Linked DNA regions of Cohnella herbarum. The protein of the gene in region 2 interacts with the protein of the main gene of each other region in a pairwise test. Links are inferred from orthologs where the notes say so. Each region holds a gene or a part of one and is shown on either strand. Other genes may lie near its edges.

Region 1 (3,013 bases), 4.4 Mb from region 2 along the record:
GAAACGGGTTGGCTTGAATGAAAACTGGCTTAATGCGAAGCTTGAGAAACTGGGTACGAAAGTGGAACGTATCTATTTCGCCCAGGTCGATTCGCAGAACAAGCTTTACCTGGATCCTTACGAAGATTCCATTAATGCTCACTGAGATAACAAATTCCCGGTTCCTCGTCATGGACAGCCCTTATCTCCCATATAGATAAGACAGGTTGCATTGAAGGGACTGATCGTGCTTGCTTTCGCTCCAAAAAGTCGTTGTTATCGTCATAGGCAGCATATTGATCGCAATGGGCATTGATTTTTTCTTAATGCCCATCAAGGTGTTAGACGGAGGACTGATCGGCATTGCTCTCATAGGAAACTATTTATTCGGAGTCAAAGTCGGTCTCCTGCTCATCCTCTGCAGCTTGCCCGTATTCGTTTACACTTGGTTCAAAGACAAATCCATCTTCTTTCACAGCTTATTCGGGATGATCTTCCTGTCCTACTTCATCGATCTGTTCGATCCTTATAATCCGCTGGGATCATTAATACATGATTATCCGTTTATCGCATCGATCGTCGGAGGACTATGCATAGGCATCGGCTTCGGTGTTTTACTCAGGTTCGACACAAGCACGGGCGGAATCGATCTATTAGCCAAACTGCTTGCCGGTAGATTGCGTATTAACGTAGGGATTTTAATTCTTATTATGGACGCGGTTGTCGTTAGCATAGGAGGTTTCTTATTTTCGGTGGATACATTCTTTCTTTCCGTCGCCACAATTAGCTCGGGCGGGTTAGCGACAAGTTTATGCACGACAAAGTATTTCTCCTACTAATAACGTAACGAACATTATATAGAAGAAAAAGAAGAGCTATCTAGGCGATTAAGCCTTGGATAGCTCTTCTTTATTGGAAAGTCGCTTATTTTTGGATAGAAGCAACTGCGCCTGCGCCTACAGTACGACCGCCTTCGCGGATAGCGAAACGAGTACCTTCTTCAACGGCGATTGGCGAAATCAGTTGTACAGTAACTTCGATGTTATCGCCAGGCATAACCATCTCAGTGCCTTCAGGCAGGTTGATGATACCAGTTACGTCTGTTGTCCGGAAGTAGAACTGCGGACGGTAACCTGTGAAGAAAGGCTTGTGACGGCCACCCTCACCGGAAGTCAGAACGTAGATTTGAGCTGTGAACTCAGTATGGGGTTTAACGGAACCTGGCTTCGCGATTACTTGGCCACGCTCGATGTCTTTACGGTCTACACCACGAAGCAATGCTCCGATGTTGTCGCCGGCTTGAGCTTGATCAAGCAATTTGCGGAACATTTCTACGCCCGTTACAACGGATTTGCGAGTTTCTTCTTGCAAACCGATGATTTCAGCCTCGTCGCCAACTTTGATGATACCACGCTCAACACGGCCTGTAGCAACAGTACCACGACCAGTGATTGTGAACACATCCTCAACAGGCATCAAGAAAGGCTTGTCAGTTGCGCGCTCAGGAGTTGGGATATAGCTGTCGATCGCTTCGAACAACTCAAGGATTTTGTCAGCCCAAGGACCATCAGGGTTAGCAAGAGCTTCACGAGCAGCACCGCGGATGATTGGAGTATCATCGCCCGGGAACTCATATTCGCTAAGAAGGTCGCGAACTTCCATCTCAACGAGTTCAAGCAACTCTTCGTCTTCAACCATGTCGCATTTGTTCAAGAATACGACGATGTAAGGAACGCCTACTTGCTTGGAAAGCAAGATGTGCTCGCGCGTTTGCGGCATAGGGCCGTCAGCAGCGGATACAACCAGGATCGCTCCGTCCATTTGAGCAGCACCGGTGATCATGTTTTTAACATAGTCAGCATGTCCTGGGCAGTCAACGTGTGCGTAGTGACGGTTAGGAGTTTCGTACTCAACGTGTGCTGTGGAAATTGTAATTCCACGCTCGCGCTCTTCTGGAGCTTTGTCGATTTGATCAAACGCTACTGCAGCACCGCTGCCGTATTTTTTGTTCAATACCGAAGTGATTGCAGCCGTAGTTGTAGTTTTACCGTGGTCAACGTGACCGATAGTTCCGATATTGATGTGTGGTTTGTTACGTTCGAATTTAGCCTTAGCCATGGATACTGTTCCTCCTTAATGAGTAAAAGGATTTATTTTGATGACGGGCGAAGACGGCTTATGCCATCTCCTAACCGTCTACTTTCAATAACTTGCTTATACGCCTTTGTACTTGGAAATGATCTCTTCGGAGATCGATTTCGGTACTTCTTCGTAGTGGGACAGTTCCATCGAGAACACCCCACGGCCTTGCGTACCGGAACGAAGCGTTGTGGAGTATCCGAACATCTCTGCCAACGGCACCTTCGCGCGAACGATTTGTGCGCCGAAACGCATATCGGATCCTTCGATGCGACCGCGACGGGAACTCAGCATGCCCATAACATCGCCGAAGTACTCTTCGGGAACCGTTACTTCAACCTTCATGATCGGCTCAAGCAAGCAAGGGCTACATTTGTCCTTAGCCGCTTTAAGCGCCATCGATCCAGCAATTTTGAACGCCATCTCCGAGGAGTCGACGTCATGGTACGATCCGTCAACGATAGTGGCTTTAATATCAACAAGCGGGAAGCCTGCGAGTACGCCATTTTTCATTGATTCTTCGATACCGGCTTGTACTGGCGCGATAAACTCGCGTGGTACTACGCCGCCGACGACTTTGTTCTCGAACAAGAAGCCTTCGCCTGGCTCACGCGGTTCGAACTCGATCCAGCAATGGCCGTATTGACCGCGTCCACCGGATTGGCGAACGAACTTACCTTCGACTTTCGCAGGGACACGGAATGTTTCACGGTAAGCAACTTGCGGTTTACCAACATTCGTCTCCACTTTGAATTCGCGAAGCATACGGTCAACAAGGATTTCCAAGTGAAGCTCGCCCATACCGGAGATGATCGTTTGGCCGGTTTCTTCGTCCGTGTGAGCACGGAACGTAGGATCTTCCTCAGCGAGCTTCTGCAGAGCGATACCCATTTTA
Region 2 (5,845 bases):
CGAGATTACGCAATCCGATATCGGTATCTACCATGCATACCTTTTTCCCCATCATCGCCAATGCCGTTCCTAGATTGGCCGACGTCGTCGTTTTGCCTACGCCGCCTTTGCCCGAGGTGACAACGATCGCTTCTCCCATGACTCTACACTCCTTTGAACTGCATGACTTCCTTGCGTTGACGGCTTAGACTCGTCATTTTGTCTATAGCCATCGTGCCTTCGCGCAGAAACGCGTATTCCATCCAAGGCTCCGCGGATGTCCATTCATCCGGCGGGCGGCTAATGACCTCGGCAATCCGAAGCTGCGTCGGCTTCATCAGAGAAGCCGCGATGATCGCCTCTTCGTCGCCGTCTTTACCCGCATGAACGGTTCCCCTAAGCGCTCCAAGCACGTATACGTCGCCGCTGCACCTGATCGTTCCTCCCGGATTGACGTCCCCGAGAAGCAATACATGACCATCGAATTCAACCGTCTGCCCGGACCTGATAATTCCGGTCATCGTATGTAAAGTCGGAGCCACTCGCAGGTTCGGATCTACCTCCGGAGGGTCGCTTTCTATGGACTGAATCAACAAGTTTCCTTGCCTGCGAAGGATGGATCGGATGCGTTCCTTATCTTCTTCTTCCAATTGCCTAGCGCCGAGCTTAATGAAGATATGGACGATGGGTCCGGTAAATTGCTGAACGTGCTTATCTAGCTTCGAATTCAGTTCGTCCAATAGAATAGCGAAGTCGCATTTATCGTCCAATAAAAATACGAGGCCTTCCTTCGTCCCTTTTATCGTAATCGTTGATTTGCCGGTCACGGTGTCCGCCCCTCCCTACGGTAAATAAAATTCTGCTTCGGGAAGCGGAATTCCTGCCTGTTCGGTTAAACGATGCTTATTCCAAGCTCTCTTCTCCGGAGGAAATCGAAGGCTTGACCAGGTAACGACGAACCGGAATATACATCAGGAGTGCGATCAACAGTTGAAGCAGAGCGGTTGGCGCCACTTGCCAGAAAAAAACGAAGGCATAATCGAGATCCGTAATCCGAAACAACTTGTAAACGAAATATACGATCGAATCTAGCAATACGCCGCTTACGACTACGATCCATAGGAAAAATCCGATCGTGAAGCTTTTGCGCTCGGCAGCAAGTCCGGCCAAATAGCCGATCAATCCCATACCGAAGCCATAAGGACCTATCAAGTGGCCGTAAGACAACAAATCCTGCAGCAGCCCGAAACCGAGCCCGAACAAAAAGGCGGTATGGCGCCCGCCGAATCCGGCAACGAACAAGGTCATAATAAACAACAGATGGGGGAGCAATCTTTCGCTCCAACCGGGAGGAACAAGCCACGGAACGACGGAATTCTCAATGATCAGAAGTACGATCGCGCACAAGATCACCCAGTTGATTCTCATCTTCACGGTTCTTCCACCTCGGGAACGACCACTACGAACACTTCTCTAAGATGATCGAAGTTGGTGGCAGGTTTAATAATGGCCGTATAGGTCAAACCAAAATCGCCAACCTGGCTGCTTTCGACCGTTCCGATAATGATCCCTTTAGGAAACAAACTGCCCACTCCGGACGTAATTACCTTGTCGCCATCCGCGGGCTTATCGTTTTCATCGATCTTGGTCATTTGAAGATTTTTCGTTTCATCGTCGTATTCTAAAATTCCGAATGAATCCGGCTTGCCAAGGAATGTTGCGGATACCGGAGTGCCTCTGGAGGAATTGGGATCCAAATTCGTGATTAAAGTGACCGTAGAGGTGAAATTCTTAACCTTGCTGACCATGCCGACGAGCCCTTCGACCGTCCTGACGGCCATTTCGGGTTTAATGCCGTCCTTGCTGCCAAGGTTAATCGTAATGGTTTTCTCGTAAGGATTGGAATTGGTTCCAACCACTTGCGCGATTAGGTAACGATAGTTGTCCATGTTTTTCTGTTGCTCGGTAAAATTCAAGTCTTCTTTAAGCCGCTTGTTCTCCGCCTCTAGCAAATTAAATTTTATTTGATCCTGCGTGTATTGAGCAACCGTTTGGCGAAATTGCTCATTTTCCTTATACACATCGGAAAGCCGGCCGAGGTCGCGGAAGAAATCCGCGACCGCGCCGACCGGCTGGTACAATGTTCCTTGCGTAATCCCAAAGGCATCATTGAGGAATTTCTCCGGCCAGGTCAAGCGATTCCGGCCTAACGTAAATCCCATGAGGGCGATGAATACGATGAGCCCGATCATAAGGATAAACAAACGCTTATTGCGCAATAATCGAAAGATCCCGCTCACCTGCTCTCCTTCAGAGAAGGCTGGATGTACCTAACTTCTCCATATCGTTATTAACTTAGCGGCCGGACCGGGATGACCCGCCTTTGGACTTGAAGAGATGAATATTCTCAAGCGCCCTGCCGGTTCCGATCGCTACGCAATCTAAAGGGTTCTCCGCAACGAGTACAGGCATGCCCGTTTCGCGCGCAAGCATCTTGTCCAGGTTGCGAAGCAACGCCCCGCCGCCCGTCAATACGATTCCCCGGTCCATAATATCCGCCGACAGTTCCGGAGGACACTTCTCAAGCGTAACTTTGACAGCATCGATAATCGAATTGACCGTATCGGATAACGCTTCCGTGATCTCATCGGAAGTAATGGCCAGCGTCTTAGGCAAACCGCTGACGAGGTCCCGCCCGCGGATTTCGATGGATTCGACTTTATCGAGCGGCATCGCCGAACCGATCTCCATCTTCAGTTGTTCGGACGTTCTCTCGCCGATCATGAGATTGTACAGGCGTTTAATGTAGGCGATAATCGCATCATCCATTTCATCGCCCGCGACGCGAATCGATTTGCTGGTTACGATTCCTCCGAGCGAGATGACCGCGACTTCCGTTGTTCCGCCTCCGATGTCGACAACCATGCTTCCCATTGGTTCCCATACCGGCAAATCCGCGCCGATCGCCGCTGCGAACGGTTCTTCGATAATATAGGCCTCGCGCGCTCCCGCTTGCTTGGTCGCATCCTCTACCGCGCGTCGTTCAACGGGCGTAATTCCGGACGGTACGCAGACCATGACGTTAGGATGGCGCGGAAACAACGTCCGCGGTTTCTGCGCGCGGCGAATAAAATACTTAATCATCGTAGCCGTCGTCTCGAAATCGGCGATAACTCCGTCTTTCATCGGGCGAATCGCTACGATGTTCCCCGGCGTCCGGCCGATCATTTTTTTGGCGTCCGAACCGACCGCCACGATTTTTTTTGTATCAGTACGCAGAGCGACCACTGACGGTTCTCTGACGACGATTCCCCTGCCTTTGATATAAACCAACGTATTTGCGGTTCCAAGATCGATACCTAGATCCCGCGTAAATCCTCCAACCATTCCGCTACCTCCTGCTTTGACCGCGACTGCTCTTGTTGACGCTCCAAACTGCGTATCAGTCGTCGGGACAATCCTCTTTATTATATTACAAGCAACCCATCTCCTTCAAACTTATAAAGCGATTGTCACCGATTACCAAATGATCGAGAAGTTCGATTCCCATCAATTGTCCGGCTTCTCCCAACCGCTTCGTTAGCTGAAGGTCCTCTGCGCTCGGCGTTGGATCGCCGCTCGGGTGATTATGAGCGCACAGAATCGAGGCGCTGCTGCGCCTAATGGCCGCTTTGAACACTTCTCTCGGATGGACGATGGAAGCGTTCAAGCTGCCGATAGACAACGTCTGACGGCCAATAACTTGATTCTTGGTATTGAGAAACAAACAGACGAAATGCTCCTCCTTGTGATGTCTGAGCTCTTCCATCAGAAGATCCGCCGCATCTTGCGGACAAGTAATCTTGACCGTTTCCGGCAATCTGGAGCGGGCAACGCGCCGTCCGAACTCAAGAGAGGCTTGAAGCTGAAGCGCCTTCGCGGGACCGATCCCGTGAATTTGCGTCAGCTCGTCCCACTTCGTCTCCGCCAGCTTGCGTAATCCGCCGCATTCATTTAATATGCGTTGAGCTAAGTGAATCGCGGACTCATTGGAAGTACCCGTACGGAGAAGAATCGCGAGTAATTCCGCATGGCTGAGCGCCTCTGCTCCGAACTGCTGCATGCGTTCCCGCGGTCGTTCCTCTGACGGAATCTCGCGCAAACGGAAGGATCGTTGTTCCACGGCGATAACCTGCTTTCGAATGCCGCGTCGGCCGCGGAAGTGGCTTCATACTTCAAGGTTCAAGGCAAGGTGATCCCGAATGGCTCCAACATGACGGCTAGCAGAGAAACGGGCAAACCGACGACATTGAAATAATCGCCTTCGATAGAATCGATCAGCAACGAACCGATCTCTTGGATGCCATAAGAGCCGGCCTTGTCCAACGGCTCGCCTGTTGCGACGTACCTTGAGATTTGTTCGCCGGTCAAGCTTCTCATCTTGACTCTCGTCACGCGGTGCGCGGTAGCCGTCTTCCCGTCGAAAATTCGAATGCAAGACACTCCGGTATATACTTCGTGCACCTGACCGGAAAGCTGCTCAAGCATCTCCCTTGCATCTTGCTCGTCTCTAGGTTTTCCCATCGCCTTGCCATTCAAAACAACAATCGTATCGCTGCCTACAATAATAGACGATTCATCTACCGATTCGGTTAATTGTTCTTTTACGGCATTCGCCTTGCGTAAGGAAAGTCCCTCTACGATCTGCTCTGGAGACCAGTCCTCCGGCGTATCTTCGTCGACCCGGCTTGGCACTACCCGTACGGGCAACCCCAGCAATGCTATTAATTCTTGCCTGCGCGGCGAAGCGGAAGCAAGGATAAGATTGAAGCGATCTGTCGATCCGGAAAGCATACGTAAATCTTCCTTTCGCATTACATTTTGCGATATAGCCATATCGCGACGATTGCTCCTATCACGCTTAAGAGGCTAAAGTTAACGTTTAAATTCAAGCTGTACTGGATCACCGACAAATCCGCCGCCGGAGACCAGTTGACTTTAATCGCACGAGTCAAAAAGGTGAGCCCCGGAACCTCCTTTAGCCATACGGCTACCAATGCTCCGGCAAGCAATCCCAAGAAAATGAACAGCAATAAAATCCATCCGTTTTTCTTCATATTTCCCCGTCTCCCACCATTTTTTGACACCCGTCTTTTCATTATACGTTTCCCGGACAAGCGACACAATGCATAAAACAAAGACAGCCCCAAGGTTGCAGGCTGTCCCGTTCTAAAGTCCCGTTATCCGGGATTGATCCGTTTATTCCTCTATTCCGGCTGCAAAACGGAACGCATATGCCGATCCGCCAACAGTGCTTTCATCGCTGCCGATTGGACGCTCCATAATTGATACCGAGAAGGTTTACGATTATATTCCGCCATCGACAGAATAGCGGAGTTCAGCGCCTCTACGATCGTTTTTCCATCTTCGGTTGCTTTATTATCCAACTTATCGGCAGAGGATATCGTGTTCAAATAGCGCTGATGAACTTCCTGAAGATCGGATAATTCGACGGAAGTCAGTTTGCCGGGCTGCTTGTCTTGCAATCCGATTCCCGACAGCTGCGCCAGCTTCCGGGTCAAGTCCGCGCTCGCGTTCATGAAAGCGACACCCTCCTGAGAAAGCACCGCGGAAGAGACCTCCAGCGCTTCCCCGCCTACAGCTTTAATATAAATCTCGGTTTCCGGCATCTGCGCCGCTAGCAACTCCGCTTCGTCTCGCGACCTTGCCGCGCCCACATAAACGCGATACCCGTCGTCGATCTCCGTTGCGAAAGCAAGCCCTTTGTCCTGTAACTGCGTAACCGCGATTTCCATGCTTTCTTTGCTTTGAAACACGCCATATTGAAGCATGTAATAGACGTCCGCGTCTAATCGTGCTGTACTTG

Evidence for each region. The genes of interacting proteins can lie anywhere in the genome.
Region 1: the proteins of HH215_RS00425 (region 2) and tuf interact in binary tests that used the Bacillus subtilis proteins (3 or more experiments, as listed by UniProt). The link is inferred for Cohnella herbarum from one-to-one orthologs.

What each region holds. Positions count from the first base shown.
Region 1 is NZ_CP051680.1:4,498,887-4,501,899, forward strand. Bases 1-2,892 are described here. They hold tuf (elongation factor Tu), read right to left. Parts: upstream 2,098-2,892; coding sequence 904-2,097; downstream 1-903. Other genes in these bases: HH215_RS19200 (DUF421 domain-containing protein), read left to right, coding at 1-145; HH215_RS19205 (YitT family protein), read left to right, coding at 231-818; fusA (elongation factor G), read right to left, coding at 2,194-2,892. Outside these bases: more of fusA, read right to left, coding at 2,893-3,013. UniProt on the Bacillus subtilis protein: GTP hydrolase that promotes the GTP-dependent binding of aminoacyl-tRNA to the A-site of ribosomes during protein biosynthesis.
Region 2 is NZ_CP051680.1:88,655-94,499, reverse strand. The notes cover bases 1,351-4,189. They hold HH215_RS00425 (rod shape-determining protein), read right to left. Parts: upstream 3,367-4,189; coding sequence 2,335-3,366; downstream 1,351-2,334. Other genes in these bases: radC (RadC family protein), read right to left, coding at 3,452-4,141; mreC (rod shape-determining protein MreC), read right to left, coding at 1,410-2,279; mreD (rod shape-determining protein MreD), read right to left, coding at 1,351-1,407. Also shown: septum site-determining protein MinD, read right to left, coding at 1-139; HH215_RS00440 (septum site-determining protein MinC), read right to left, coding at 144-806; more of mreD, read right to left, coding at 883-1,350; HH215_RS00415 (Maf family protein), read right to left, coding at 4,201-4,812; HH215_RS00410 (DUF4321 domain-containing protein), read right to left, coding at 4,833-5,075; HH215_RS00405 (SPOR domain-containing protein), read right to left, coding at 5,226-5,845.